Regions from separate parts of the Sporosarcina sp. SAFN-015 genome, predicted to be linked through region 3. Evidence: riboswitches for the same ligand, from Rfam matches in the RefSeq annotation. Region 3 holds a riboswitch; each other region holds the start of a gene.

The links. A riboswitch is a leader RNA that binds a small molecule or an ion and turns the genes downstream of it on or off. The one in region 3 is predicted to bind S-adenosylmethionine.
Region 1: another riboswitch for S-adenosylmethionine. It lies ahead of metA (homoserine O-acetyltransferase MetA); the one in region 3 lies ahead of ACR65H_RS17915 (5-methyltetrahydropteroyltriglutamate--homocysteine S-methyltransferase).
Region 2: another riboswitch for S-adenosylmethionine. It lies ahead of ACR65H_RS13675 (methionine biosynthesis PLP-dependent protein); the one in region 3 lies ahead of ACR65H_RS17915 (5-methyltetrahydropteroyltriglutamate--homocysteine S-methyltransferase).
Region 4: another riboswitch for S-adenosylmethionine. It lies ahead of ACR65H_RS04330 (bifunctional homocysteine S-methyltransferase/methylenetetrahydrofolate reductase); the one in region 3 lies ahead of ACR65H_RS17915 (5-methyltetrahydropteroyltriglutamate--homocysteine S-methyltransferase).

Annotation. Positions count from the first base shown of each region.
Region 1 covers NZ_JBPFDR010000004.1:32,005-39,972, forward strand. The annotation lists gene ACR65H_RS08295 (hypothetical protein) at 1-357, opposite strand, end outside; gene ACR65H_RS08300 (hypothetical protein) at 458-835, opposite strand; gene ACR65H_RS08305 (hypothetical protein) at 866-1,396, opposite strand; gene ACR65H_RS08310 (DMT family transporter) at 1,564-1,878, opposite strand; gene ACR65H_RS08315 (DMT family transporter) at 1,878-2,219, opposite strand; gene ACR65H_RS08320 (TetR/AcrR family transcriptional regulator) at 2,321-2,893, opposite strand; gene ACR65H_RS08325 (YetF domain-containing protein) at 3,026-3,742, opposite strand; gene metA (homoserine O-acetyltransferase MetA) at 3,868-4,776, opposite strand; SAM riboswitch class I at 4,881-4,988, opposite strand; gene ACR65H_RS08335 (YitT family protein) at 5,044-5,901, opposite strand; gene ACR65H_RS08340 (AbrB/MazE/SpoVT family DNA-binding domain-containing protein) at 6,097-6,375, shown strand; gene ACR65H_RS08345 (glycerophosphodiester phosphodiesterase) at 6,465-7,184, shown strand; gene ACR65H_RS08350 (thioredoxin family protein) at 7,291-7,608, opposite strand; gene ACR65H_RS08355 (M23 family metallopeptidase) at 7,805-7,968, shown strand, end outside.
Region 2 covers NZ_JBPFDR010000007.1:183,236-191,203, reverse strand. The annotation lists gene nadE (NAD(+) synthase) at 1-341, opposite strand, end outside; gene ACR65H_RS13690 (nicotinate phosphoribosyltransferase) at 355-1,824, opposite strand; gene ACR65H_RS13685 (DMT family transporter) at 1,909-2,223, opposite strand; gene ACR65H_RS13680 (DMT family transporter) at 2,225-2,560, opposite strand; SAM riboswitch class I at 2,701-2,807, shown strand; gene ACR65H_RS13675 (methionine biosynthesis PLP-dependent protein) at 2,879-4,015, shown strand; gene ACR65H_RS13670 (cyclase family protein) at 4,041-4,790, shown strand; gene ACR65H_RS13665 (NADPH-dependent FMN reductase) at 4,847-5,413, opposite strand; gene ACR65H_RS13660 (hypothetical protein) at 5,612-5,761, opposite strand; gene ACR65H_RS13655 (hypothetical protein) at 5,801-5,923, opposite strand; gene ACR65H_RS13650 (squalene/phytoene synthase family protein) at 6,450-7,271, shown strand; gene ACR65H_RS13645 (anti-sigma factor domain-containing protein) at 7,400-7,968, opposite strand, start outside.
Region 3 covers NZ_JBPFDR010000015.1:14,554-22,521, reverse strand. The annotation lists gene yiaA (inner membrane protein YiaA) at 316-786, shown strand; gene ACR65H_RS17920 (right-handed parallel beta-helix repeat-containing protein) at 901-2,301, opposite strand; gene ACR65H_RS17915 (5-methyltetrahydropteroyltriglutamate--homocysteine S-methyltransferase) at 2,449-3,558, opposite strand; SAM riboswitch class I at 3,648-3,748, opposite strand; gene ACR65H_RS17910 (DEAD/DEAH box helicase family protein) at 3,835-6,516, opposite strand; gene ACR65H_RS17905 (DUF4145 domain-containing protein) at 6,691-7,791, opposite strand.
Region 4 covers NZ_JBPFDR010000002.1:266,332-274,299, forward strand. The annotation lists gene metH (methionine synthase) at 1-2,882, opposite strand, end outside; gene ACR65H_RS04330 (bifunctional homocysteine S-methyltransferase/methylenetetrahydrofolate reductase) at 2,875-4,722, opposite strand; SAM riboswitch class I at 4,839-4,944, opposite strand; gene ACR65H_RS04335 (histidine kinase) at 5,059-5,244, shown strand; gene ACR65H_RS04340 (biotin transporter BioY) at 5,380-5,976, shown strand; gene bioB (biotin synthase BioB) at 5,976-6,977, shown strand; gene ACR65H_RS04350 (hypothetical protein) at 7,017-7,721, opposite strand; gene ACR65H_RS04355 (hypothetical protein) at 7,864-7,968, shown strand, end outside.

The DNA.
Region 1 (7,968 bases), on a different contig from region 3:
TAGTAAACTTTCAAATGGGTTAGTCAATGTTGCCATCATATATTCTGCATGTTTTTCTGGTATCAAATGATCCTCGTTGTGCTTATTTATAAATGCAATATGTCCCGTTTGAAGTGCCATTGATATAACCAACATGAATAAATAGGCTAAGCCAAAGATCGTACCCACTAACAAAGTGTCTGAACCTAATAAAAGATACAACGAAAGTGGTAAAGGTAGCCACATCGCGTACATAAGTGCCATCAAAAGGTGCAAGATAGCATATTCATTACGTTTTGCCATCTTCTTATATGTGGAGATAATGATCAAAAATAATAATACTCCTATCCAACCCAGGATCATTGTAGAAGTTAACATGACTCCTCCATCTAAATACTAATTTTTCATTTGGAATCTTCGATACAAGCTTCCAGCACAACTTTAATCAATTATCATTATCCTTAAGTCAAGCAATTTCTCATTTAAGTTCCGAAAAGAATACTCTAATATCTTCAGGCAATTCTTCCACAGCGAGAACCTTTAACTTTTTAGTTCTGGGAGAAGTCATAATTACATATGACTTTGCATTGTACTCGAAAAGTGTAAACTGCCCTACTCTATTAGCCGTATGATCTTGGATATACGTTAAGTCATCTTCTGAAATATTTGGTTCATAACCGTCTAAGAATAATTTCTGCACCTCTTCCATACTGTCCGCGAATGTAATATCTTGATATAATTCAAGTGAATTCTTAGGTGTGTAGAAATGTACATAATACAAAATCCCAACGTTGATTAGTAAAACCACAACTAAGGATATAATAATATCTTTTACTTTCTTTTTCCTACTGAACATAGCCCCTTCCCCTCCGAATACTCCTTCTTATTAAGGATTTAGTTCACTAATTGTATTGAAAATTAGTGAATACATTTGCTTAAGATGTTCTTCAGTCTTTTCATCATTGTACAAACCATAACGCCAATGCCTTTCTGTATCCTCTTCTTGCGATACAAGTACACCAACAGCATATCCAGTACCGGCAGTCCACTCCCATGTCTCGTCGTACTCCACGTCCTTTACAGTAAAAGGTATTGGATTAGACGCTCCGATAAAGAAAAATGGAATTGATGATTGTAAGTAAATATCTGTATATTGACTCTCAGAAGCCTCTAAAAGATTGTTTTCCCTAATAAAAACTGCATCATAAGCATTTAGTTCTTCACTATTCATTTCATTAATTGGTATCTCTACAAATTCCACATGCTCCTCTTTCACTTTAGGTACTTCTCCAACTACCGCGATTTTCAGTGATCGCCCTTGATATAACTCGAAATCCGGACTTGAAGCACATGCAGATAGTGCAAATAGTAAAAATAACATCAAACATAAATATCGGTTTCCTATTGATCTATTCATTAGCACTCCCCTTTGTACTGACCACCGTAACTTTTTTGAAAATAAAAAATACTATCTACTTTAACTTATTGTATTATATTGCCATATAACTTACTAGTTTATTTGGCATATTAAAAAAGGAAGCAACTATTATTTCAAGTTGCTTCCCCATTCATGTATTCATAGCTTCACGATAAAGCTTTCAATCCAATAACACCGATAATTATGAGAAGCAGACTGGCGATGCGCCCCTTGCTTTTCGATTCACCGAAAAACAGCATATTGATGAGTACGGCACCAGCCGTTCCTATACCAATCCACACTGCGTACGCAGTGCTTACTTGCAAATAATTGAAGGACATATAAAGAAACGCGAACGCCGCTCCGAATCCACCGCCGAAAAGCAGCGCATTTGCAAATGACTTCTGTTCACTATATTTATTCAACCCGACAACGCCTACAAACTCGCTTATCGCTGCAATACTTACAAATAACCAACCCATCACTTCACAATTCCTTTCTTCTCTTCCGCATCATCAGCAAGCTTTAACCCAATAACCCCTATAACTAAAATGGCAATGAAAAATAGTTTGCCTACACCAAGCGTTTCGCCGAATAGGAAAACATCCATCAAAGCAGTCCCGACTGTACCGATTGCAGCAAATATTGCATAGACGGTACCTGTTGGAAGGTTTTCACAAGCTTTCGCCAAGAAATGAAAATCGAAAACAATGAAAACAATGATCGGAACCCAATGCCACCATTCAGTGGCAATGTTAAAACCAAATATCCAAACCAATTCGAAAAAACTTGTTAGTGCTACATAAATCCATGATTTGTTCATATTAATAACTCCCTATTTAATGACTGACTGTCATTCATTTTACGTGATGACGAGTTGCCTAATAATAATGATTTTTTTGAACTAAACTATCCGATAACCATTTAGTCGATGGCAAGGGCATGCTTCAAAAAGTTTTTCACTTCATTCTTTTGGATAATCGCTTCGTGTTCTTTGTCTGTATCGTATAGATAAATTTGTTCAGCAGCTGATTCGACGAGGCCGATGACAAGTCTAGCCGTCCTGTCTGGATTAACTGAATTACGTATTATACCGTCGTCAATCGCTTGCTGGAGTCCATCACTCACCCATTGATAAAATGGGGCGTATACCGTCTCCCAATTTTTCAGATGTTCTGTTGATGCCAATCCTGAGTAAATGAGTGCTTGTATTTCATGGTATTCTTCATTGACTTCAAAAATCGCATCGACGAGCTGCTCCATCCGTTTTGGAAATGGCGCATCATCCGACACTCTGTCGATTACAATCTCCAATGTTTTTGCGACCATGACTTCAGCGATTGCTGGCATGAGCGACAGTTTTGAAGGAAAATATAAATAGAATGTTCCTTGCGCAATTCCTGCCACTTTCACAATATCGGATATCTTTGTCTTCTCGATGCCTTGCTTACGAAAGACTTCTATAGCCGCTTTTATAATTCTTTCTTTTTTATCCAATTGCCGTCCACCTCTCCACTAAATGAATGAATGACTGTCAGTCATTATAACATAAAAGTAGCATTAGTTGTCGTAATGTCTACTTAAATATTTGGGGGCGGTAAAATTCGGCCCCCTTTTTAGCATCGTAACTTACTTTTTATCTTCTGTACGCATGTCGATATGGAGGCTTCCGTCGCCAGTGATTTCAGCGTAATATACTTGTTCCACTTTACCAATCCCATTTTTCTTTAGTTGCTCATATACCCATTCTTCTGTTAAGTTCAGCTCGGTCAAATTTTCTTTGATCAAATTCCCGTCTGAAATGATTTCTGTTGGTATATACTTTGGCTCTTGGCCAGGTGCTTTTACATCTTTGCGGGTAGCTGCTTCCTGGCTTGCTTTTTTCATGACACTTAATTGCCCATTCGTTTCGAGAATAGCATAGTTCACGTCCGTGACCGTAAATATACTTTGCTCGCGGAGCATCATATTAAGATCATTCAATGTGAGGCGAGCTTTCTTCATCCCCTGTTCACTTATTTTTCCTCTGTGTATTACGATAGTTGGTGAATCATCGAAAAGCTTCCTTGCTTTTTTCGATTTCATTGTTAAATAGTTCACGAAAACAGTCAACAATGCCCACCAAATCAAACCAACCGCACCATTCAGAAAAGGGGTTTCCGATTGCGCAGCTATATCAGCCGCAATTGAGCCGATTGTAATTCCAGTGACGTAATGAAAAAATGTAAGCTGTGAAATCTGTTTTTTCCCCATCAATCTGGCAAGAATCATAAGTGTTATAAAAGCAAATGTAGTTCGAGATACCATTTCCCAAAAATGCATGCTTTCAAGAGCTTCCGAAATCATCGTACACACCTCCACTACAATTAGTGTGTGAAAGTACTTGGACAATATACGGACGAAAAATGTATAAAACACAAAAACGAAGCACGAAATTCAAAACTCGTGCTTCGCGTTAGTCTATTTTATTTTTATTCCCATTCGAACGGTGTCGCTTGGTACACATAATAATTCAACCAGTTCGAGAAAAGAAGATGTGTATGGGAACGCCATGTATTTAACGGTTGTTTTTTGGGGTCGTCATTCGGGAAATAGTTTTCAGGGATTTCAATATCGATCCCTTTTTTCAAATCTCGCGCATACTCTTCGCCAAGTGTGCATGCATCATATTCTAAATGACCCGTAATCATAATCTGTCTGGAATCCTTTGATAGGATGATGAATGCGCCAGCTTCTTCTGAAACCGCCAATAGTTGAAGATCCTGCTCTTGCTCGATCTCCTCGATTGACACTGACGTATACCGCGAATGTGGAGCAGTGAAAACATCGTTGAAGCCACGTGTCAATTCAACAGTCGGATCGGTCAGTTGATGACTATATATGCCCGATAGTTTTTTCGGCAGTTCAAATTTATTGATGCCATAATGGTGATAAAGGGCAGCTTGAGCGCCCCAGCAAATATGTAGTGTCGAAGTGACATTGGTTTTGGACCAATCCATAATCTGTTTCAATTCATCCCAGTAGACGACATCCTCGAACGGTAAATGCTCAATCGGCGCGCCTGTAATAATTAGCCCGTCATAACGTCTGTTTTTGACGTGCTCGAATGTCGTATAAAAAGAATCCAAATGATTTTTGCTCACATTTTTTGATTCATACGTAGCGGTATTCAAAAACGTAACATTCACTTGCAGCGGCGTATTGCCTAGCAGTCGAAGCAACTGAAGCTCTGTTTTTTCTTTTTCCGGCATTAAGTTCAAGATAAGAATATTTAACGGACGGATATCCTGTGTCGTCGCCCGCCCTTCATCCATTACGAAGATCCTCTCTTCTTTCAACAGCTCACGTGCCGGCAATTGTTCAGGTATATTGATTGGCATTTCGTCTCCCCCTTATTATTCAAAAGCGCATTGCGCCCGAAGCCTAGACGTTAAAAAACCCCGTTCCATTAGATAGGAACGAGGATTCGTTTAAAACTTCTCCGTTCTTATCTCTCAAGATGTAACATCTTGTTGGAGGTAGCACCTTCCTGCAGACGCAGAGGTTGCTGAAGCTTCATCGGGCCAAATCCCTCAGCTTCTCTTGATAAGAAATATTCAATTGAAACTATTATATCATCATTATTTGAATTGTATACTGATTTTTTATCATCGATGAATTTTCGCTTTTGAAAAACCAAGTCCTAATATTTCTGAAGCGTTAAGGAAAATGACAAATGATGACGGTTCAGCGGTTTGAAGCAATTTTTTTAAATAGACAGCTTCTGACTGTTCCACGACGCAGAAGATCATTGTCTTCTCGTTATTCGAATATCCTCCCGTCGATTTCACTTTCGTCAACCCCCGGTCAATTTCATTTTGAATGACCGACTGGATTTTCTCTTCATTTTCCGTAATGATGAGAACAAGTTTTATCGGTGAAGTTTGCAACTGTACGAAGTCTATTACCTTGCTCGTTACGTAAATCGACATAAGGGCGTATAAAGCAAGTTCAAAATTGAAAACAAAAGCTGAAGTGACAACGACAATTCCATCCACGATCAATTGGGAAAAGCCGCTTGAAATACCGGTATACTTTTTTAGGAGTTGGGCTATCAAAGCTGTGCCGCCTGTGGAACCATTCCCTCTATACACAATCCCAAGTCCAATCCCGAGCATTATGCCCCCATAGATGGAACTAAGAAGCGGGTTATCAACGTGTAAATGGAGACCATGCGTCAAATAGATGACGAATGGAACAAAAAAAGTACCTACGATTGTCTTTGTACTGAATTCCTTCCCTGCAAGCAATAGTCCCAACACGATAAGTGGAATATTAATAAGCCATTGAACGTACGCAGGATTATAGCCGAATAATTCATAGAGGATCGTACTGACACCAGAAATGCCGCCCGCCGCTATGCGCGATGGCAATAAAAATATATTGAATGAAAGACCGACCAATGTCGCTCCGATAATGATTTGAACATAGTCGAAAACTACCGACTTCCTATGAAATAATGACATAATTGTTCTCCTTTCTTAAAAGACTTAACTATTCTATCAGAAAAAACGTTGTTCAGAAACGTTTTAAAGCATAGATAAAAGGAATAGAGAGAATAGGAGACTAAATGAAAGTATATTCATTTTTTTGTATTTTTCTAATTAACTGGTATAATTGTAGACAATAGTAAAAAAAAAACATAAGTCAGGGAGGATACTATGCGAAGTTTAGGTATTGTCAGGAAAGTCGACCATCTTGGCCGAATCGTGATTCCAAAAGAATTAAGAAATACATTGAAGCTCGAAAAAGGAGCACCAATGGAAATCTTTGTTGACGATGATATGATCATTCTTCGAAAATATGTGGTGGATGCGGCATGCATCGTAACCGGAGAAATCACCCCCGAAAATACAAAACTTTCAAATGGCATGTATATAAGTCCTAAAGGAGCGGAAATATTGAAAAAAGAAATCGAAGCAAATAAAACTTGGGATTGACTAGTTCCAAATGAGAGGGCAACGGTAAAGTACCGTGGCCCTTTTGCTGCGGGAAAAATGATCCGATCTATGAAAACGGAGGAAGCTAAATGAAGATTATTGCACATAGAGGCGCATCCGGAAACTATCCGGAAAATACGATTGCCGCATTCAAGGAAGCTGCACGTCTCCCTGTTTTTGGCGTTGAATTCGATGTACATATGGCAGCGGATGGTGAACTCGTCGTCATCCATGATGAAACAATTGACCGTACTTCAAATGGAACAAGCTATGTGAAAGATATGTCCTTGGCAGAATTGAAATCATATGACTTCGGCAGCTGGTTTGCACCCGAATTCCACGGTGAAACAATCCCAACATTGAAGGAAGTTCTCGATATATTCGATTCGACAGATCATAAACTAAATATCGAGTTGAAATCGGATATTTTTCCTTATGAAGGAATGGTTCAAAAAGTGCTTGAATTAATTGAGGAAAGGCAACTGGAATCCCGCGTTATCATTTCATCTTTTGACCACACTGCCATCCAGCTCGTCAAGCGAATCAATCCTCAAATCGAGACAGCAGCATTATTCATGGAAGTACTCGTCCACCCGTTGGACTATTTACACAAAATACCTGCGGATGCGCTTCACATCCTATTCCCTGCCGCAATCCGCCCTTCCATCACTGAAGTTATAAAAAGCGGCATGCCCGTCAGAACTTTCACAGTGAACGACGAATCATACGCAACAATACTAAAACAAGCCGGAGTCCAATCCATCTTCACCGACTACCCAGAAAAAATGGCTAATTTTTTCTCTAAATAAAAGTAAATTGGGGATAGGATTGAAATGGAAAAAGGCGAAGGGCAAAAAGAGACATCATAAAAAAGAGACATCGCCATCCATCTAAGGATTAGCGATATCTCTTTTTTCATGCATCCAAACCGTTAATGAACTCCTCAATCTCTTCCTTCGTCTTCCGATCCTTACTTACAAAACGCCCAACCTCTTCCCCATTATGGAAAGCGATAAAGCTCGGAATCCCAAAAACATCCAACTGCTGACAAACATCAATAAAATCATCACGGTCAACATAAATGAAAGTATATTCCGGATAATCCGCCTCAATACTAGGCAAGAACGGCTCGATCACCCTACAATCAGGGCACCAATCCGCCGAAAACATGAACATCGTCCGCTCCTCATTTTTCAATTGCTCAAACTGTTCAACCGATTGAAGTTTTTCCATTCATACTCTCTCCTTCTATTTTCATCTCTCTTAAAGTATATCATCCAACGTATATTCAGCCATATAATGACGATTTTTAGCAGAAACAAAAAAGTCATGAAATCGAACGATCGGGGAATTCTAATCATTCAACAAAGGAGGTTTCCCATTGCGTATTTATATAATTGCATCTGTATTTATAATGATCTGTCTTTGTATGACGCCTACCATTTCCTCTGCTTCCGACGAACGCAGCGATAAGGAGATTATGGAAGAACGGATGGGATTTTATTTGCAATTCGCAAGTGAACTCGTTCCGTGGTACCACCTTGCAGCGATCGATCAATTTGAACGAAACATCCAACAAGTTCGCAACGATCT
Region 2 (7,968 bases), on a different contig from region 3:
GCCTCTTTAATATCGACCGTATAGAGCAAGGAAGGTTTGATGAAATCAAGTGCATCCTGCGCATCATCTTCATCAAATTGTTTTCCGTACGGCAATCTAACGGCGATGAACTTATAGCGATCCGTATCGTTCTCTTCATTCAATTCATCAACGGCCATCTGCGCAAGCCTTCCGACGAGCGAGGAATCTTGCCCACCCGAAATACCGAGAACGAAGCCGTTCACAAATGTATTTTTCACTGCATATTCCTTCATGAAATCAATCGATTTGCGGATTTCCTCTTTCGGATCAATTGACGGCATGCTTTTCAGTTCCGCAATGACCTGTTCTTGGAATGTCATTGTCCGCACCTCCTCATCTCATTGAGTACTCATCCACCATGTCCTGCACTTCACGGATATTGCGCATTTTATTATCCCAACATTTCTGGCTCAAATCGACCGGATATTCTTCCGGATTCAAGGACCGTTTATATTCATCCCATAATAGATCCAAATTTTCGTGGGCGAATTGTCGCATTTCATTCAATGTAGGATTTTTGTAAATCACTTTCCCGCCTTCGACGACTTTCGTATGCAAATTTACGGCATCGAAGTTTGTCACGAATTTGGAAATGAACGTATGAACAGGATGGAACATTTTAATCCTTTTTTCAACTGTCGGGTCTTCGTCGTGCATCGTAATGTAATCGCCTTCCGCTTTGCCATTCTCACGATCAATAATGCGATAAAGCTTTTTCTGACCAGGCGTTGTCACTTTCTCGACATTGGATGAAATCTTGATTGTATCTTCCATTTCACCATTATCATTCTCGATGGAGACAATTTTATAGACCGCCCCAAGAGCAGGTTGGTCATAAGCCGTGATCAGCTTTGTGCCGATGCCCCAAACATCTACTTTCGCTCCTTGCGCTTTCAAGTTCAAGATCGTGTACTCGTCCAAATCGTTCGACACAACAATTTTCGCATCTTCGAAACCAGCAGCATCGAGCATGCGCCTAGCTTCTTTCGAGAGGAAAGCGATATCCCCGCTATCGAGTCGGATACCGACGAAATTGATCTTATCACCGAGCTCTTTCGCGACTTGAATTGCTGTCGGGATGCCGATTTTCAAAGTATTATACGTATCGACGAGGAATACGCAGTCCTTATGACGTCTCGCGTACGAATGGAATGCTTCATATTCACTCCGGTACGCTTGTACTAAAGAGTGGGCATGTGTGCCAGCAACCGGAATCCCAAAACGTTTTCCTGCACGGACATTGCTTGTCGCCTCCACTCCTCCGATGACAGCTGCTCGTGCTCCCCAAACCGCTGCATCCATTTCATGGGCGCGCCTGCTCCCGAACTCCATGACAACTTCATCTTTGACGACTTGCTTAATACGACTAGCCTTCGTTGCGATGAGTGTTTGGAAATTAACGATATTGAGTAACGCAGTTTCGATCAGCTGAGCTTCCGCCAATGTCGATTCCACGCGAAGAATCGGTTCGTTTGCAAATACAAGTTCCCCTTCCTTCATCGAATAAACATCGCCAGTGAAACGCATTTCTTTCAAATAATCAAGAAAATCATCCTGGTAGCCAAGCTCTTCCCTTAAATAGGTCAAATCGCTTTCACTAAAATGGAATCCCTTCAAAAAATCAAGGATCCGTTCAAGCCCTGCAAAGATTGCATAACCATTTCCAAACGGTAAATTTCTAAAGTATAGCTCAAAAACCGCTTTCCGTTCATGGATGCCATCCGCCCAATACGATTCCATCATGTTAATTTGATAAAGATCTGTATGTAATGCCAAACTGTCATCTGCGTATTTCGAACTCATGCCAAATCTCCTTCTTCCGAATTCTTCTGATAGGTACAGTATACACTATTTACCCTTAATTCAATTGAAATTAACATACGCGTTTCATCCAAATACTTTCAACCCGACCGCTCCTCCGATGATCAAACAAAGGAATAAAATCCGTTTCCATCCGGCCGCTTCCTTGAAAAACAAAATGCCCATCAACACAGCACCTGCCGCACCGAGTCCGGTCCAAATCGCATAGGCCGTTCCCATCGGAATATCGCGCATCGCGAGTGACAAAAACCAAAATCCGACCGAAAATGTTCCGACAATGAGCAGCAGGCGGGGCAACGATCTTTTCTGCAAATACAGATTGATGGCCATGACGCCAAAGATTTCCCCGAAACTTGCTAGGACCAAATATACCCATGCCATTTCAATCGCCCCCTTCCGACTCTTCAGATTCGACCGTTGTCATTTTGATCCCGATCACACCTATGATAATAATCGCAATAAAAATTAACTTTGTAATAGAGAACTCCGCATGGAAAAACAGAAAGTCTATAAGAACAATTGCCGCCGCTCCGGAACCGGTAAACACCGCATACACCGTCCCAGACGGCAGCTTCTCGCACGCTTTAATAATTGCATAAAAACTAATGATGATGGCAACGACGGTTCCCGCCCATTCGAGTGCATTATCGGAATAACGAAGTCCAATCACCCAAAAGATTTCAACGATTGCTGCCAATAAAACATAAAGCCACGCCATTGGAAATCCTCCTTCTCATTTATCCACCACCCATCATTATAGCAAACGTCAATGGACATTCATTTCCGAAACTTCTTGCAATCTTTTGGGAAGCATGATAACTTTAGATAAATCTTTTTTCTAACAATACTATATTTTGATTCTTATCACGAGAGACGGAGGGATTGGCCCGATGAAGTCTCAGCAACCAGCCCGATTTTGGTATGGTGCTAATTCCAAAAGGCGTAGAACGTCTTGAAGATAAGAAGATTGATTTCAACTATCGTTGGAGGCCCTCTTCTTATTTAGAGAGGCCTCTTTTTTTAATAGACAAAGGAGATGGACAACTTGACAAAGCAGAGCATCAACACGAGATTGGTACAACTAGGAAATCAGAGCGACCCGAGAACTGGAGCGGTCAATCCTCCACTTCATTTTTCGACAGCGTACAAGCATGACGGATTGGGGCTTTCTACCGGCTACGACTATACACGCACAAAAAATCCGACTCGGACGATTCTCGAAGAAGGCATCGCCAATCTTGAAAACGGTGACCGTGGATATGCATGCAGCTCGGGCATGGCGGCGATCCAGCTCGTCATGTCCCTATTCAAATCCGGAGATGAGCTAATTGCTCCCGACGACCTATATGGGGGCACATTCCGTTTATTCGACCAATACTCGGACTTGTACAACATCCGGACCTCTTATTCATCTTTTGAAAACGTCAAGGAAACGGAAAAGCTAATCACTGAAAACACGAAAGCGATTTTCATCGAAACACCGACAAACCCGCTCATGCTTGAAATCGATATCGAACAATATGTAGAGCTTGCAAGAAAGCACGGCTTGCTAGTCATCGTCGACAATACGTTTTTGACGCCATATTACCAACGTCCAATCGAGCTCGGTGCGGATATCGTCATCCATAGTGCAACGAAATATATTGGAGGCCATAATGACGTGCTTGCCGGACTCGTCGTCGCCAAAGGAGAAGAGTTGTGCAAACGTTTAGGCGACAACCACAATGCGATTGGCGCAACGCTTTCTCCGTTCGATTCATGGCTTGTCATCCGCGGTTTGAAAACTTTGCATGTACGAATGAAACAACATGATGCGAATGCGAAAGAGCTTGTCTCCTATTTGGAAAACGAACCGCTTATCGATGATGTGCTCTATGCAGGTAAAGGCGGGATGATTTCATTCAGGCTGTGCAAGAGTGATTGGGTCGATCCGTTCTTGCAAAACCTACGCTTGATCACATTTGCCGAAAGTCTCGGAGGAGTCGAGAGCTTGATCACGTATCCAACGACGCAAACTCATGCGGATATTCCTGAGGAAGAGCGTGAAAAACGCGGCGTCGATAAACGACTATTGCGCTTCTCGGTAGGATTGGAAGAGGCAGAGGATTTAATTGCCGATCTTAAGCAAGCCATTGCCATCGCTGCTGAAACGACGGCTGTCGGGCAAAAATAACAATAGGGGAAAGAGAGTGATTCTAATGTCAGTTGAAACAGTGAATGAAATTCAAGCAGCACTTCAATTATTGAAAAGCAAAGAGTGGGTGGATTTGACCCATACATTCGGTCCGGATTCACCCCACTTCTTCATGTTTGACGACGCCAAATTCGAAACGCTTTTCACCCATGATGATGGCTTCTTTGCACAAAAGTTTTCATTCCCAGGGCAGTATGGAACTCATATCGACGCCCCTATTCACTTCGTCCGCGACACACGGTATTTGGACCAGTTGGAGTTGCATGAGCTGGTCCTGCCGCTAGTCGTCATCGATAAATCGAAGGAAGCCGAAGCTGACAATGATTTCACATTTGGAATCCAGGACATCTTAGACTTTGAAGCGGTTCACGGAAAAATCGGTGAAGGCACATTCGTAGCATTGCGCACAGATTGGAGTAAACGTTGGCCTGATCACAAGGCGTTTAACAATAAGGACGAAGATGGCAACAACCGAATTCCCGGCTGGGGATTGGACGCATTGAAATTCCTTTTCGAAGAGCGCAGCGTAAAAGCGGTCGGCCACGAAACATACGATACCGACTCTGCTGCGGACTTCCGCAAGAAAGGAAAATTGGAGGGCGAATATTATGTCCTTGACCAAGACACATATCAGATTGAATTGATGACCAATTTAGATAAGCTGCCTGCTACAGGAGCCATCATTTTCAACATCGTCGCAAAACCAGAAAAAGCATCCGGCTTCCCCGTCAGATCATTCGCTATCCTTCCTTGACCAGGGGAGCAAAAGAAAAGGCCGCCTCTTAGTACGAGACGGCCTTTCTTTTCATATTATTTTGCTTCAGCTAACGCTTTTGTTTTTGAATAAAATGCGATGAAATTGTTGACAACATTATCTAAAAAGTCAATTGTCGCTTGGTCTGTCAATTGACCATTCTCGTCCATTTTCTCGTGTACAGATCCGATATACACTTCATTGTTCGGCAATAGTGCAGGAGAGAGCATTGGGTTCGACAAGATTTCACGTAAGTGGATTTGAGCACGTACACTTCCTAACACGCCCATCGATGAGCCGATAATGAAAGCAGGCTTGTCTTTGATTGCGAAGTTGCTTCTTGAAAGCCAGTCAACCGCATTTTTCAATACACCCGGAATCGAAAAGTTGTATTCAGGTACCGCAAAAAGGACAGCGTCTGAATCCCTTACATTGTCCAGGAAATCCTTTACGTCTTCAGGCTGATTGTTTTCTCGTTCAACGGAAAACATATCAACATTATTAATGAAAACAGGCGTGATCTCTAGCTTGTCCGCATATTTCTTGCGGAGATACTCAACCAGTTTCAGGTTGTATGAAGTCGGGCTATTACTACCTATGATTGCTTTTACTTTAATTGCCATGATGTTGGACTCCTTTATAGTTGCTATTTTACCACTAGCATAGCCACAATACGACAATGCATGTGTCCTATTTGAAGCTAGTGCAATCGTTACTTGACGCTAGTGATTGTCTCACATTCAAGATATTTTTTAAAAGAATATGCTCAGACGAAAAGAGCGTTCTCTCTTTTGTATGAGGGAACGCTCTTTTGATTAGTTTCAGTAACTGAAGAAAATCGCCCAGAACGGAATGTTTTTCCGCTCTTTTCTTTTTCGTTTGATTGCTTTTTGGCCAAGTCGATACTGCTCGACTTCCAGTCGCATTTCTGCCATTTGTCGTTGAATTACTTCTCTATCAATTGTATACATATCATTATTCTCCTAATTGGAGAGGGACCTTAAACGAGATTACAATCGGCGTCCACCTGTCGTGTCGCCATTACTATCTATCCATTTTGGAGATTCCCACTCCATCAATTTTTTGTTTTTTATTTGTTCATAACGTTCATGTTTTGCGCCTTGATAAATCATTTTTGCTTTTCCTCCTTTATTTTTTATTTGAATCAATTCACTTGCGTGGTGCATCGCTATCCACTTTTCAGAGACTCCACCTTCAATACTTTCTGCCGCTGTCCTACTTTCATCATCAGAAACACTCCTTTTCGTTTTGTATTTATGCTACACGCAAAGCGTGAAAACACCGAATTTTCCTTCAAAAGAAGACACAAAAAAGCACACGCCTTTTGCATAAGCGTGTGCTCATATAAAAGAACGGCATACCATGCCATTCCTCAGTCTATAATTAGAAGGAGAGTTTAGTCAGGCACGGATCAAGTATGAAATTAGATTGGATTAGCATTGCGTTTTTCATGTTTCCGTACCTCCTTTTCATAATTTAGAATAACTTACTTCTCCAGGATACCATTACCATTTATTCATTGTCAATAGGAAATTCCAAAAAAATATTGATTCCCAACAATAGGGTTGGCAAGTGCTTCTTAGAATAGTGTATGATAATGATAAGAACTGCTTCCAGAAATGAAGGAGGACCATCATTATGAACGAAGCTAAATTACAAAAGGAAGCGATGCACGTTTTAAAGCTGACGAGCAGGACTTTCTATATTCCGATTAAGTTATTGAATCCAACACTGCGAAAAACGGTAGGCTCTGCCTATTTATGCATGCGTGCGATTGATGAAATAGAGGATCATGAGGAGTTGCATCCGGAGAGCAAACAACATTTGTTGAAGGCTACGAGCAAGCTCCTGCAAACCGACTTATTCGACGCTGCTGAGTATCGCGCTCTTCTGAAGCCTTATGAAAACTTATTGCCGGAAGTGACGTTGCGACTTGGCGATTGGCTATCTGTATGCCCGACAAGTATCGTGGCGAAAGTGAAAGAGTCGACAAGCATTATGGCGGACGGCATGGCGAAATGGGTTGGAAGGGATTTCCTGATTCAAACGAAAGAGGATTTGGATGACTATACATACTATGTAGCAGGTCTTGTCGGTGTGATGCTTTCCGATATTTGGGAACAGTATGACGGAACGAAAACGGATCGGGACTTGGCGATTGGGTATGGTCGAGGATTGCAGGCGGTGAATATGCTGCGCAATCAGGACGAGGATGCGGAGCGCGGCGTCCGTTTCCTTCCTGAAGGATGGGACAGGCATGACCTGTTCGAATATGCGGAGCTGAACTTGAAAAAGGCTGATGAATATATCGAGTCTATTTCAAACAAAAACATCTTGACGTTCTGCAAAATCCCCCTTGCGTTGGCGAAGCGGACAATCGGCGCGTTGCATGGCGGGCATGAGAAAATGAATCGTGCAGAAGTAGAATCGACCGTGGATGCGATTTTGAAGGAAGTATAATGTTGGGAGTTATGAGCGCTTGGCAGGAGTTATGAGCGCTTTTCCCGTTTTATGAGCGGTTGGCGGGAGTTATGAGCGGTTGACAGTTTTATTTAACGAAAAGAGAGGCTGCTACGGTCGTAGCAGCCTCATTTATTATTTTGCGGATTCTTTGATGGATTTTCTTTTTGTTGTTGTTTCACAGGTGGTCCTTGATGGTCATTAGGCTGTTTATTCAATGATGATGAGTGATCTGGCGGCCCTTTTTTATCTGCATGAGGCGGTACATTTTCACTTCTATGATCGTTCTGCTTCTTTTCCTTTTTCTCCACCGGCGGACTTTGCTGAGCTTCAGGCTGATTTGTACGCTTCATCTCCATTTCTTTTTGTTGCGGAGTTGAAGGTGGCGTGCTGTCTTTCTTCGTTTTTGGGGATTTGTCTTCCAGCTTCTGTTCTGACTTTTTCTCTTTCTGATCCTTTTTACTAGCAGGTTGATTTCCACTTGAAGACTTTTCATTTTCTACAGAGTTGAATTGATGAATCGACATTTTTTTCTTGTTCGCCACTTTTCGTTTCTCTGGCGTGCTTTCAGCAACTTGCAAATTCAAGTCGTCATACTTTCCACGCACTTCCTGTACAGCAGCTCCAATCACTTGACGCGCTTCGTGCTCCTTTTCGGCAGTTGGGTAGACTGTCGTAACTATAATTTGATTGTCAT
Region 3 (7,968 bases):
AAGGCAAAGCCATTAAAAATAGAATAGATAAGGAACCCAATCGCAACTATAGGAGTTAGACAACCAAGACCGGTTAAAAATCGTGTGGAATTTGTTGGAATGACGTTTACCCCCTTTCGATTTTATCCATGTTCTATAAACCCTGACACTGTCTTTACGAGCCGTCCTGCGAAAGGTTTCAAATCCGCTTTAATCCCCGCCATTATTGCAAACATATTGGATTCAATCGACTTCTTCTTAGACAGGACTTGGAAAAATATGTTGCCGACGTAAACCTCTTTGGATATGATAATCTAAAAGGATGGTGAATTTTCAATGAAGAGCGATATTGAAGATTTATTTGATAGGGATAAACAAAACGAGCCGAAAATGAAAGTAGAAAGGAAGGCTGGGGAACCGACCGCGGCATTCAAAGGGGCCTCCTGGGCAGCACTATTAATCGGAGTATCCGCTTATTTAATTGGACTATTTAACGCAGCAATGGAGCTGAATGAAAAAGGATATTATTTCGCGATATTAATATTTGGTCTTTATTCTTCTGTCTCTTTGCAAAAAGCAGTAAGAGATAAAGATGAAGGTATTCCAGTGACGAATATTTATTATGGCATTAGCTGGCTTGCACTACTTATAGCCATTTTATTGATGGGCATTGGCTTGTACAATGCAGGAAGTATCGTTTTAAGTGAAAAAGGGTTTTACGGAATGGCTTTTGTTCTAAGTATTTTTGCAGCTATCACCGTTCAGAAAAACATTCGAGATGCACAGAAAGCAAGAGAGAGCGATTGAGGTCTATTCCATCAATCCGCATAGCCATCCCCGTTCCAAATCCGGAACGGGGTTTTTCTTCTGTCGCTCTTATTCATACTAGCAACTAAATTTCTTTGCAAATTATTATGAACATTATTTCATATTTTTCTTTGCGGGTGAACCTTTTTTCAGTCTGAAATCATATTTGTCTTCATGTTTAAACTTCGGATCTGCGTAAATCGATTGTGTATCACTATTTGAAGCAGAAATAAACTCTGGGAAAGCAGTGTACTCTTCCTCTTTCCAAACCCAAAAGCCAGTTTTTCCTTTCTCCTTATGAAATACATTCTTCTTTAGTTTGTTTTTATGATTTGTAGAAAAATAGTTGGCGATAAATAAACGAGAAGGCCCTGCCGTCAAAATGTTTTTTTCAATTACATTATTTTTTGTATCGTGCTGCAATAATAATTGACCCCCATTTAACCCCTTTGTATCATTTCGGTAAATGACATTTTGAGAAATTGTGGAATTTATAGTGCCTCCACGCTTTTCATCATACCCGCCAATTGAAATTCCAGTATAAAAATTGTCATAAATGATATTGTTAATAATGATAACTTGCTCAGCATATTTACCGGCGTGTTCAGAAGCCGCTTCAATTCCGATATCACATTTATAAATAATATTCTCTTCTAAGGTTATATTTTTTCCACCATCTATGTAAATCCCCCCAGCGGAGTAATCCTCTCCATAAGCTGGATTACCGTATGAAGATATTTCGTAAACTGTATTATTTTTCACTACACCATTTCTTACAAAGTCAGCCTTTTCATCATTGGATATACCCTCATGGCCGATTAGATCAATCCCGATATTATCACTACGACGAACTAGATTACTTTCCACCTTGAAGCCGTCAATATTTCCATTAAGCACAAGAGCTTCACTTGAACCGAGTTTCAAATTTTCCACGGTATTATTAATTACTTTTATATCTTTCATTGGCCCTGTTCCATATATAGCGATTCCATGGGCATTTCCTTCTTCCGCATGGGTTTCTATTCTGCGCACATGGTTATTCTCTAATGTAATATGACTGCTAGAGCCAGTTACATAAATCCCTACTACCGTTTCATCTGCTACATCAGTTTTTATATCCTGTAACGTTAATCCATGAATCGTCACATAGTTTTTATCGTTTATCGTAACTAAGGAGGAGATGCCTGCTTGACCACCCTTTGCATTCGTTCCACTTAGAACAACTTCTTCTTTTTTGTAGGCTCTAAAAATAACTGGTTTTAATTTTATTCCACTATGTTGAACGATAAGTTTTTCATGGTATGTTCCTTTTCGGATATAAACAGTCGTTCCGGCTTCAGCTTCTAATGCTGCCTTTTCAAGTGTTCGAAACGGCTTTGACTTTGTCCCATCATTTTGATCATTTCCTTTTACGGAGACGTATAGTGCATTGTCCGTTTCGGGTGTACTGTCAGTTAAGACAAAAACCGCCATAATAGCAGCTACGACCAAGAGGACAATAATAATTTTCTTCATTTAATCCTCCCTCTTAGAATCAATCTGACGTATAAGTATATTCAAGCTAATGTATGATATAGAAGTCGCCGAGACCAGTAAAAAAGCGGAGGTGCCGTAAGAGTGTTCCTCAAACGGTCCTCCGCTTATCTATCTAGTGTCCTTTCATTAACCCCAAATCTCTTTTGACAATTCTACAATAAACTTCAACTTCTCCCACTGCTCTTCCTCTGTCAACTTATTTCCATGATGCGTTGAAGCGAATCCGCATTGTGGGCTTAAGCAAATTTGTTCAAGTGGTACAAATTTCGTCGCTTCTTCAATCCGCGATTTAACCAACTCTTTATCTTCAAGTTCCCCACTCTTAGATGTAATTACACCCAAAACGACCTTTGCCCCGCCATTGTTAATATATTGAAGTGGCTCAAAGCCGCCTGAGCGATAATCGTCATATTCCAAGAAGAATCCACCCACTTTTTCTTTTGCCAAAAATCTTTCAGCAATTATATCGTAACTGCCTTCAAAAGCCCAGTTGGATCGGTAATTTCCTCGGCATAAATGAGTTGTCACAAACAGGTCTTCAGGTTTCCCATCCAACACTCCATTGACCACACGAAGCGCTAAGTCAATTAAATATTCTCTTGAATATTTGCCGTCATTAAATGGAATATCCGGTGAAGAAAGGCCGGCAATATACACATCATCCAATTGTAAATAGCGGACGCCTGCCTCATAGAAAGCTTTTATTGCATCACGATATGTCTGGATAATATCTTTTGCATAGTCTTCAATATCCGGGTATATATTTTCATCTCTTATTCCGATATTAAACAATTGATTTGGACTTGGAATTGTTTGTTTGGCAACTGCACGTCCGTTAACAATTCCATTAAACTCTATGAAATCTTTAATATGCGGATGGTCAGGATTAAATGAAATTTTACCGATGTTACGAATATTATAGCGCTCCGTTTCTTCATCGCCGCTAAAAATATAGCCTTGTTCCGGTACATATCCTTCAATTCCGTTTAAATGCTCAAGGAAATCCGTATGCCAAAAACGACGCCTGAACTCTCCGTCCGTCACAAGTTCTAACCCAGCTTCAATCTGTTTATCAACGATTCTAGTTATTTCCGCTGTTTCTACGTTGCGAAGCTGCTCAGCTGTAATTTCTCTCTCTGCAAATAATCTTCTTGCTTCATGCAGGTTTTCCGGTCTTAATAAACTCCCTACGTGATCCGCCCTAAATGGTGCTGCTTTCGTAACTGTTTTTGTCATTGCTAAATTCCCCATTTCTTATTTTTTCTTAATAAGGAAAAAACCCTTCTCATATATAAGAAGAGTTCAGCAATAGTCGGCGTCCACTCTTCTTATCTCCAAGCTTTTCGCTACTGGAATTAGCACAGTTCTTTACAAGTCTGTTGCTGAGGCTTCATAGGGCCAGTCCCTTCACCTCTCTGGATAAGAAAGTCGCTTATTAAGTTATTCACCACTTTATATGTGAGTGGATTGAATGTCAAGTATATTTAGATATTTTTTAGTTTTATATATTTCTTATCGCCATCCGCTGATCCGGTCCGCTTTTTTTACAAATGCTGCGGACAAGGCATTCATTCGCGCCCGCAGCAGGTTTTTTCTTCCCTCGATCGTTCGTGTATAAATAAGTTCGCAATCCCCTATGCGCTTTTCACATTCTGCATGGAGAAATTGGGCATATTCTTTTTTCCTAGCAATTTCATAAGGAATGGCATGGACGTCTTTTCGTTTCAGCAAGCTGCCTGTACGGCGGATGATGAGATATCTAGGATTCTCAATCGGTGCAATGAACTCTTGCAAGGCGCCCATAAACACGTTCTTCTCATGTGTCGTCCCTTCCGTAAGCCAGCATGTATAGGCACCCATTCGGTCCTCGGTCACATGGATCATACCTTCCGTGTAAGGCGTGTGCACGGCTTTGGCATGATGGAGTGACAAGTAGATCGCCTTTCCGATTTCCGCCATGCTGGATTCGACAGAAGGATGCTTCATGTATAATCTCACAACCTTGAGAACAGATGGAAGACCGAATGCCATCCCTACAATCAACCCTAGCCATAACCCGCCCCCAACCGGAACGTCCCGAAAATTCATAAAAAATCGAACCGCATCAAACATCTCCCCTACAAGTGTGAAACCGGCTATGTAGGACAAGGCTTTCAATGAATGAGGCAAATAAAAAGGCCGGGGCAACGAACGTCTTTCAGTACTAAGTTCCTCCTCCATTTTCCGTCCCTTGTCAATGGCGCGCTGCCATCTTTCAAATAAACGATCTCGTTCCGATGCTCTCTCGTAAGTCCGTTCGTTCAGCATCTTGATTATTCGTGGCGTATAGGGTGATTCTTCAAGATTCAGCCTCGACAGCCCTGTCTCAATCAGGTCCTCTTTCTCACTCACCCCAACAAGTGATCGGAAACGGCGGGTCAGTAATGCATAATCATGCCCCGGGTCTGCCACGTCACGATCCACACATACGAGATGCCAGATGGATGAGGTCTTGCTGGGATTATTCCTATCCACCCGGATGGCTCTTCCACGCATCTGATTTGATTGCATGAACGAGCCGACATAGGAAGCGATGATCAGTGAGTTGATACACGGCGCATCCCATCCCTCCCCGAGCAAGGCCGCTGTTCCGATTAAGACTTGAAGGTCACCTGATGTAAACACCTCTGTCAGGACGGCAACCATCTTTTGCCGATTTCCGGCTGTCAAATCGGCACGGATATACGAAGCATCATGCGCTAACGCTTTCCACTCAATCTCAATTCCCTGGCGTTTTGAAACTTCCTGTGCAAGCCTTTGTTCGCTTTTCGGCAGAATGACAAGTGAACCTGTCAGAATTCCTGCTTTCACATGAAGGCCAGCCTCCCGCCGGATTTTCTCAAAGATGGGCACAACGCCAATGCGTCGAAGTGGCAATTCATCAACTGAACTAGCGGGCAAATCCTCAAGATGGATGTAATCGGTCAAGATGACCATTCGCAGTTTCTCTTGCAGTAGCTGTTTCTCCCATTTCACAATCTCACAAATGCCCGCTAGTTTGGAGATACTATGAGTAAGCTTTCGATTCATTTTTGCCGTGGAAAGCAGCTTGACGCTTCTTCGCTCGATTGCTCCTATTTGCGATAGCTGGAATTTAATCCGCTTCCGCAAATTGTCTGTATCCGTCACCCTTTCATCAGAAAACAAAATTCCCGTTAACAGTTCTTCAAGCCATTCGTATGTAAACGGTGGCAGTGTGTGCTCGGGCATTCCCAAAATAGACATTGCTTCTTTGCAGTGTTCACTGCCCACCTGCTTAAGGAAAATTAACATGCTTGAAAAATAGGCGGGCTGATCAAGTATTTCTTTTATGTATTCTCTGGAATCTTTCATCCACGGATGGTTTTCAAGCAGTTGCTGTAGATATCCATCGGCAAAAAGTTCCTGGACGAATTGATCCGCCTCTTCTCGAAAGTGAAGAATCATTTTCAGCTCTTCCCCTTCAGGAGACGAGAAGTGGACATAATCCTGGTGCGGACAGAGCTCTCTCTCCTTTACCAGTTCAGGGACACTTATCTCAAGATCGATTGGCCCGCATAGTTCCACATACCGCTCCCATTCCAGAGCGGACACGTCGAATGGCGGTGTAGCCGTCAAGGCCACTACATGGATATCTTGTAGAGAATTCCGGAGAGTCATCATCGACTTCCACCAAGCCGTGCGTAAATGATGCGCTTCATCCAAAATAAGTGTGCCGAAGCCGAACTCAGCAAGACTCCGTCGGATGCCGGCTTTATCCGATTTCACAGCTTCCTGATTTGATTCAAGTTCCTGATCATCTCCGGTTTCCTCTTCAATATCCTCGGAATTATCGGTTTCTTGATAGGCGCCATGCAGCGCCTGATAGGTCGTCACCGTAATGAAATTCGGTTGCGCAATATCCATCGATAGCCATTCAGGCTGCTTCCCTCCCAAGAATAATTCAGTGAAGCGTTCTTTCCATTGCTGTTTGATCGCAAGGGTGGGTGCAATAATTAAGGTCGGTTGATTGATTCTCAACATGATTTCCAATCCCAATACCGTTTTCCCCGAGCCGGGAGGGGCAACTAGGTGGAAGTGCCCGTTTGACAGATGGCTGTCTAATGCTTGAAGGGCACGAGCCTGATAAGACCGCCATTCATAACAGAATTGAATGTCCTTCGGGAATGAATTCATCAAATCACCTCTCCGTTCGCAAGTCGGTTAATGGCAGCTTCTACCCTTTACGCTTCGTACCCTTATAAAGTTTCAAATACCCCGTCTGTTGTTCCTCCACTGATTTCACAAAAAAGACACCCATCCAAAAATAATCGGATACGGTGCCTTCAAATACCTCAATAACTTACTCGCTTACTTTCCCTTCAATTGCCCAAACAGTTCTTCCACTGTCTCGAAATCCACATCATCGTATTTCGTTAACGTAACCAAGTCACTCGGAAGCTGTCCGACCCTTTCAATCTGATCCTCATGTAGTTGAGCGAAGAAACTTGGATTGCCGTCGAACTCCTCTTCGGTTAGAGAGACCTTCGCTAATTGATCGGTGACAATCACGTAATCCGAATTATAGAAGAAAATGAGCTTCCCCGGGTTTGCCAAATCCACCTCGCGCCTCGCTATCTCTTCTTCAATGTAATGTTTCAGTTCTTCGAATAATACCTCATCATCCTTCTCACTGAACCCTTCCGCATCTTCATGCAGTCCCTCCAAGTTATTCGGCAGTTCGCTCATGATCCGCACCTCTTCTTCGGCACCGAGCATCATGAGAAAACGTTCCGATTCCTTGAAACGTTGCGGCAACAGGAATTCGTCCCGAAGGAAGTGTGGGATTTCAAGACTTTTGTCTTTATAAACGATTGTGCGAACAGTTGCTAGGCCCGGCATTGTATCTGCCAGGTTCTCCGAATCGGCCGCTGCCTCAAAGTCTTCGGTGAGTCCTTTTTGTTGTTGAATGTTTGAGCGGATTAAGGCCTCCATACTTTGCAGCCTTGCTTCCAATTCGGATACTTCTGTTTCATCGCCTTTCTTTGGTTCGGGATCTTGATATGCCGGTACTTTCACATCCTTCGGGCAGTACTTACTAACATACCACCCGATGATCGTATAGATTGCCTCCCAGGAAAGAAGAGCCTCCGAATACCGAAATGTCCTCGTTTCATGCGCTGCGGAATTTCCGTTCATTCGAACCTGATGAAGCGCATCAAGAACTTCCTTTTTCAACAACCCCTTGCTCTCCAGCAGGTCGATTCTGTCTTTCAGTTTAAGATGGTCCTCGCCTGACAGTTGTTCCGCCACCATGACCCGCTGCAAAATCGCCTCGACAAATGTCCGCGAGTGCATCAGCATCGTCTGAGGGCTGGAATAAATGCCTTTCTCCAGCTCACTAGCTATTTCAGCCAGCTGTTCGGACACTGGCTCTAAAAATTGATAAAAATAGGATGGGTTATTTTTCATGACCGAAGATCTCCTCATGAGTGCGTGTATTTGACGGCGCAAAGCCCTTGCACTGTATTTTCCCCATTGAAAGACCCTATTAAACAATCGGTATCCAGCCCTGTGGAACGCTTCTTTTTACCCGTCAAATGCTATCAGCAAGTCACTTAACAAACAGCTCACTCATGTAAAGCTTTT
Region 4 (7,968 bases), on a different contig from region 3:
GGGAAGAACTGGTACATGCCGGAAGCGGATAACTGTCCCGATTCTAAGAATCCAGTGACCATTTCATGAAGCTGCACCGCTCGCTCCTCTCCATTTGCAAGCATCTTATCGACATTGCCGCGCAAGCCTAAATGATGCCCGATCAACGTTCGCATATTAACGTAGGGATATAAATGCGAAACGGAATAATCTCTTAGAACACGTCTACGAAGATCCGATGGTACGAATACAGGTGCATCCTCCCGTACTGTCTTCACAGGCCTCGGCAATACTGCAACCGCAGTATCCCGTGTCGCTCGGATCGCCTCCGACTCAAGCCGCTTTTCCTGCTTCTCAACAAGTTCATTTAACAAAGCCTCTTTATCGCCGCCTTGCAATCGGTTCGCCAGTTCAAGCCCTTGCATCGCGTCCTTTGCATAAATGACTGGTCCATCATATTCCGCGGCAATCTTCGTTTCCGTAAATCTACGGGTCAACGCAGCTCCTCCAACCATGACAGGCGTATCAATACCTGCTGCCTTGAAATCCTGAGCGGTTATCACCATTTGCTGCGCCGATTTTACAAGCAACCCCGATAACCCGATAATGTCCGGCTTTTCTTTTCGGATGACATCAATGAGCGTCGCCGGAGTCACTTTAATACCAATGTCGATGACGCGATACCCGTTATTGCTCAAAATGATATCGACGAGGTTTTTCCCGATGTCATGGACGTCGCCTTTCACAGTCGCTAACACGATCTTCCCTTTGCCGGAATCATCCTCTTTCTTCTCCATGAACTGCTCGAGGAATGAAACCGAAGCCTTCATCACTTCTGCACTTTGCAATACTTCCGCGACGATCAGCTGGTTGTCGTTGAATAGGCGTCCGACTTCGGACATCCCTTCCATCAAAGGTCCATTAATGACGTCAAGTGGCGTGTCATACATCTTAAGCGCAGCCTCTAAATCGGGGATCAACCCTTCCTTCGTCCCTTCAACGACATAATACGCAAGCCGCTCGGGCACCGTCTTTGGAATATCGTCTTCGGTTTTCTCCTTCTTTTTATCCCGATAGAAATCAGTGAAATCTGCTAGCGTCTGATCTGTCGTATGGAATAGCAGATCGTTCGCTAGATTTATTTCATTCTCCGGAATCGACGCGTAACGTTCCAATTTCTCTGTATTGACAATAGCGTAATCGAGTCCTGCCTGCGTGCAATGATATAAATACACCGCGTTCAGCACTTCCCGGCCAACAGGGGGCAGTCCGAAAGAGACGTTGCTTACACCTAGCGTCGTTAATGAACGCGGCATTTTCTCTTTGATCAGACGGATGCCTTCAATCGTTTCAACTGCCGACCCGATGTATTGTGCATCACCTGTTCCGACAGGGAAGACGAGCGGATCGAAAATGATATCTTCAGGAGCGATTCCCCATTTATTTACAAGTAAGTCATAGGAACGCTCGGCAATTTCGAGCTTTCGTTCCCGTGTCACCGCCATCCCGATTTCATCGATTGTCCCGACGACGACGGCAGCGCCAAATTTTTTCACGAGAGGAAGTACCGCGTCGAACCGTTCTTCGCCATCCTCCAAGTTGATCGAGTTGATGATCGCTTTCCCTTGAGAGAATTTCAACGCCTCTTCAATTACTTTTTCATCTGTCGAATCGATGACGAGAGGCACTTTCACTTTTTTGACGACTTCTTGCATGAAATTCTTCATATCTTCAAGTTCATCCCGGTCCGGGTTTGCAAGGCAAATGTCGAGAACATGAGCGCCGCCGCGAACTTGGGCACGTGCAATCTCGGAAGCCTCCTCAAACTTCTCCTCTACGATCAACCGTTTAAATTTCCTAGATCCGATGACGTTCGTCCGCTCGCCGATTAACAATGGGCGCATCGATGGGTCGTACAACAACGGTTCAATCCCCGAAACGGCATGATCATGCCCATTCTCCGGCTTTTGTCGTGGAGCGAGTCCGTCCACAGCTTCGCGGATCGCACGAATATGATCAGGCGTAGTTCCGCAACATCCGCCAACCATGTTCAGCCATCCTTTATCTGCAAAACCTTTTAGTTTTTGTGATAACGATTCAGGCGATTCATGGTAATGGCCTTCTTCATCCGGCAGCCCGGCGTTCGGATAACAAGTGACAAAGCTCGTTGCAAGATCAGAGAGCGAGCGCAGATGGTCTGTCATGAATTCCGGGCCTGTCGCACAGTTCAACCCTACTGAAAGCGGCTTAATATGCTCGATGGAAATATAAAACGCTTCGATGCTTTGACCGGCTAGCGTTGTACCCATAGGTTCAATCGTCCCGGAGATCATGACAGGCAGTTCAATGCCTGTTTCGTCGAATGCCCGCTTGATTCCGATTGTTCCGGCTTTGACGTTGAGCATATCTTGGCTCGTTTCCATCAATAAAATATCAGCGCCGCCTTCAATCAGTGCTTTCGCTTGAACGTAGAAGTCCTCGGAAAGCTTATCGAATGTAATCCCCCCGGTAACGGAGAGAGTCTTCGTAGTCGGGCCAATTGCACCGGCGACGAAACGCGGCTGCTCAGTTGTCGAGTAATCGGCTGCGCACTGTTTCGCGATTTCCACAGCCTTTTTGTTAATTTCAGAAGCGCGGTGACCGAGACTGAATTCGTCCAGTACGAGGGGAGTACCCCCGAATGTGTTTGTGCAAATGATATCGGCACCCGCCTCTAAATAGGCACGATGGATTTTATCGAGAATATCAGGGCGGAGGATGTTCAAATATTCATTGCAACCTTCATATTCTTCGCCACCGAAATCGTCCGCGGATAGATCTTCCGCTTGCAGCATCGTGCCCATCGCTCCGTCTATGATGAGAATTCTATTTTTCAGTTGTTGTTCAATAGGATGTTTAGGCATGGACGATATTCCTCTCCTTCTCCGCATCAAGCTGTTTTATATGATTGATCAGTTCTAACGACATGTCATAGCGAAGGAATGGCGTAATAATGTAGATGCCGTTGAATAGCTCGGCGGCAGTGTCGATCAGTTCCTTTGAAATGTTGACGCCTTCCTGAGTCGCTTTTTCACGGTCATCCCCGCAAGCGGCCATCCTTTCGAGCACCTCTTCGGATAGTTTAATGCCAGGAACTTCATGGTGCAGGAATTCCGCATTTCGAATATTCGTGAGAGGCATGATGCCGATGAAAATCGGTGTATCTAAATGCTTCGTCGCTTCGTATATGTCGATGATCTTCTCTTTCGTATAGACGGGCTGGGTAATGAAATAATCGGCCCCGGACGCGATTTTCTTCTCAAGACGTTGTACAGCGCGATCGAGGACGCGAACATTCGGATTAAATGCGGCAGCGACCGAGAATTTTGCTTTTTTGCGCAGCGGTTTGCCTGTGAAGGAAATGCCTTCGTTCAATTGTTTAATGAGCTGCAACAGCTCCATGCTTGATACATCATAGACGCTCGTAGCGCCTGGGAAGTCGCCAACCTTCGTCGGGTCGCCGGTAACAGCAAGGATATCATGGATTCCTAGCGCATCAAGCCCCATTAAATGAGATTGCAAACCGATTAAATTATGGTCGCGGCACGTCAGGTGGACAAGCGGCCGTACGTGATGCTCATGCTTTAAAATTGAGCCCATCGCCATGTTGCTAATGCGAGGGGAGGCGAGGGAATTGTCCGCCATTGTGACGGCATCTACACCAGCTGCATATAATTTATTCGCTCCTTCAAAGTACTGCTCGGTTTCCAAATGGCGAGGCGTGTCGAGCTCTACGATGACCGTCCGCTCTGTCTTCGCTTTTATGTGAAGAGGTTCGTGTTTTGCAGGTTCCGCTTCCCGGATGACAATCGGCTTTTGTGGAGTGACGGTTTTTTCCGTTACCGGCGGCAATCCCGCCAATTGCTTTTTGGCAGCTGCAATATGTTTTGGCGTCGTTCCGCAGCATCCGCCGATGAGGCGTACTCCCTCTTCACGAAGGAACGTTGCTGCACGGCCGAAATAGTCTGCTTCGGACGCATAGACGATACGGCCATCCTCGACGTCGAGCAAGCTTGCGTTCGGGGCTGCTGATAAGAATGCTCGCTCTGGAATTGACACTTTTTCAAAAGCTTGGATTGTGTGGTACGGGCCTAGCCGGCAATTAACACCGACAATATCAGCGCCTATTGATTCCAACTGGTGAAGGGCATCATTCAGATTCATGCCATTTTGCAATATGCCAGGCTCATCCATCGCTACTTGTGCAATGAGTGGGATATCCGTCAGCTTCCGCAATTCAGTAACGACGGCCGATAGCTCTTCAAAATCATAATATGTTTCCAATAATAGTCCGTCGGGATCGCCGGATAGCAATGCATCTGCCTGTTCGCGCATCATCGTCAGCACTTCGGCGATAGAGGCGTCGCTTTTCCGGATGCCACGCAGTCCTCCGATTGTCCCGAGCACATATTGATTGCCAGGCGCTGCTGCATGCTTTGCGATTTGAATCGCCGCCTCATTGAATTCCTTCACCCTATGCTCTAAACCATAGCGGGCGAGCTTAAGGGAATTGGCGCCATATGTATTCGTCTGAATCACATCCGCCCCCGCGTCGATATATTCACGGTGGATCTTCTCGATGATTTCCGGCTTTTCAATGTTCAATTCCTCATAACTAAAGTCAATGCCATATGAATAAAGCAGCGTTCCCATTGCGCCATCCGCCACTAGTACATTATCTTTCAACCGATCAAGCAATCTCATCAGAAATCATCCTCTCTTCAAGTCTGCAACTTCCTATACAATAAATTTCGACAGCAATGAAAAATAAAAAAGCCTTCGAATAAAAAGAAGGCTTTACATATGCGAAATCTCGCTCCTTCTCATCTATCAGGCCGAAATGGACCTGCTGGAATTAGCACCTGACCGAAACGGCTGGTTGCTGAAGCTTCGACGGGCCAGTCCCTCAGCTTCTCTTGATAAGAATTTGTTATGCAGTTGTTTGAATAATTTAAAACATCATATCGTTAATTGTCCGCCACGTCAATAGGTGAATTATGATAGAATAGGCGTATGAACAAAAAGTAGAAGGTGAATTCGTTGAGGATCTTCAAATTTTCCGTTCCGATTGCACTCCTTGTCGCCGGTGTTTCGTGGTGGATGCTCCATAAGGATCATCAAGAAGTGCCAGGGATGACTCGAGTATGGATTACAGTAGGTGCAGCTCTCTTAAGCGGGTTAATTGCCCATTTTTTATTTCCGAAAAATGAAGACAAGAAGCATTAATACAGAAATCGATAGCGACTTAAGCTGTCGGTTTTTTTGTGCGCTGCATTTAGGTTAACTTTAATAAAATTCAGGTTGACACAAATTGAGTTAACTTATATTCTATTGAAGATAACTCAAATTACGAGGTGGATTATGACAACAGCTTCAGTGAAAACGAAAAGTGGGATGAGCGCTCTCAGTCTCGTCTACTGTGGGATGTTTGCGGCATTAATGATGATTGGGGCAAATATTACATCGTTTGTACCGTTTCTTGTGATCGGCGGTGTGCCTATCACATTGCAAACGTTTTTCGCAGTGCTGGCGGGGCTTCTCCTAGGAAGCCGACTTGGCGCAACAGCGATGACAGTTTATATGATCGTCGGATTGGCGGGGGCGCCGGTCTTCTCGAAATTCCAAGGAGGATTCGGTGCTATTCTCTTACCTACATTCGGTTTTATCGTTTCCTTTATTATTGTCGCGTATATCGCGGGTAAGATTGTTGAAAAATATGGGGGTTTGAGAAGCTATATCGTTGCAGCTTTAGTCGCAATGAGTGTGAATTATTTGTTCGGAACAAATTGGATGTATGCAGCTTATAAGCTATGGGCAGCAGCCCCTGATGCATTCAGTTATAAGGTTGCATGGGCCTGGATGATACCGCCGTTGCCGAAGGATATTTTCCTTTCCGTTCTTGCAGGAATCTTCGGCCATCGGATGTATAAAGTTCTGAAAGTGAGGCGTGCGCATTGATGAATTATGAGGAGCTTGCAGATCGCATCCTCAATGGAGGAGCTTTATCAGATGAAGAAGCGCTTTCCATTTTGGATTGCCCGGATGATGATCTGCTTCCGTTGTTGCATGCGGCCTATAAAATTAGGAAGCATTATTATGGAAATAGAGTGAAGTTAAACATGATCATCAACACAAAATCTGGTCTTTGTCCGGAAAACTGTGGGTATTGCGCGCAGTCGATCGTCTCAAAAGCCCCGATTGAGAAATATGCAATGATGAAACAGGAGGAAATCGTGGCGGGGGCTGAACGTGCGGCGTCTGTAAAGGCAGGAACGTATTGTATCGTTGCAAGCGGTCGGGGACCGGTCAATCGGGAACTTGAAATCGTCATTGATTCCGTTAAGGAAATTAAAGCGAAGCATAGAGACATGACTGTCTGTGCTTGTCTCGGCATTTTGAAGCCTGAACAAGCAAAACGTCTGAAAGAAGCAGGTGTCGATCGCTACAACCACAATATCAATACGTCTGCCGCACATCATGATAGCATTACGACATCCCACACATACAATGATCGCGTGAATACGGTCGAACTAGCGAAGGAAGCTGGAATTTCGCCGTGCTCAGGCGTTATCATCGGTATGCGGGAGACGAAAAAGGATGTAGTTGCAATGGCACGTAGTCTGCATGCGATGGATGCCGATTCGATTCCTGTTAACTTTTTGCATGCGGTGGATGGGACGCCGCTCGAAGGGATGAATGAGCTGACACCACGCTATTGCTTAAAAGTGCTATGCCTCTTCCGCTTCATCAATCCGACGAAGGAAATCCGAATTTCGGGTGGTCGGGAAGTGAATCTGCGGTCGCTTCAGCCATTCGGTCTTTATCCGGCAAATTCGATCTTTATCGGTGATTATTTGACGACTGCCGGACAAGAAAGCGATCGGGACCGGCAAATGCTAATGGATCTTGGATTCGAAGTCGATTTGGAGCCATTAACGAAACAGCCGGTAACAAGTTGAATAAAGATAACAAAGGGCGATCCTTCAAGTTGATGAGTCTCAACTTGAAGGATCGCCCTTTTTCATTGATGGCGGCTGCCATAAAGAAAAGTCTTCTTGTTCCATGAAATACTCCTTTACCGAAATTGAACCGTCAAAAGGTATTGCTTCAATCGTTTCGAGCATGTCATCAAACTGGGCTTCTTTAACTGCAGAGATATTTCTGTTCGTTATTCGTGCAGGAAGTTGATGTTCCTCAATCGTTTTAACCCATTCTTCCAGCGTCGGCTCACTGATGATGACCGTCTCGAAATATTTCATATCCCCATTATCCTCCCGATATCGATAAAGAAGACGGGCACCGATATAATCGTTTTTCTTTCCTTTGAACCCGGGATTCGTCCAGAGGCCGATTAGCAGATCGGTTATTTGGTCGTAACGGAAAGTGACGGAATTCGTTTCACCGGTCCACTCGTTGGCGAAGTAAAGTGTGTAGCCATCTTGTTCCTCCACCTTTGTGAACGTTGTTGGCCCTTTTTGCCGAGGTAGCTTTAGAAGTTGGATGCATATCCAACCGATGAATAGGGAAATGCCGCCGAGCAGGGCTGCCAGTAGCCACTCTCCGTCCAAAAATGTATCTACGGTCAAGTATAATAGAGCGATGCCAAACGCTCCGAAGCCGATAAGGGCAAGATAATAATAAACTTTTTTAGCTGCTGACATTTTACCTGGCAGCTTATCGGCGCTAAAAACATTCGTCTGCATAATAGCTCAACTCCTTTCTCTCTTGTCTTGTACGGAAGTTCGGGGTGGTAGGATTCAAAAACTTGGTCAAAAAGATGAATCGTTTTGCTGCTTCATCCGTATAGTTAGAGGAGATAAATTTTTAATAGAAAAGAGTGTTCATATGATAAATTTACTGCTATTTTCAATTGTCGTCGGTATCGTTTCCGCGATGATCATCGTGCCGTTCACGTCGGTTTCTAAAGAGGGGAAACCAGCCTTTAATCGA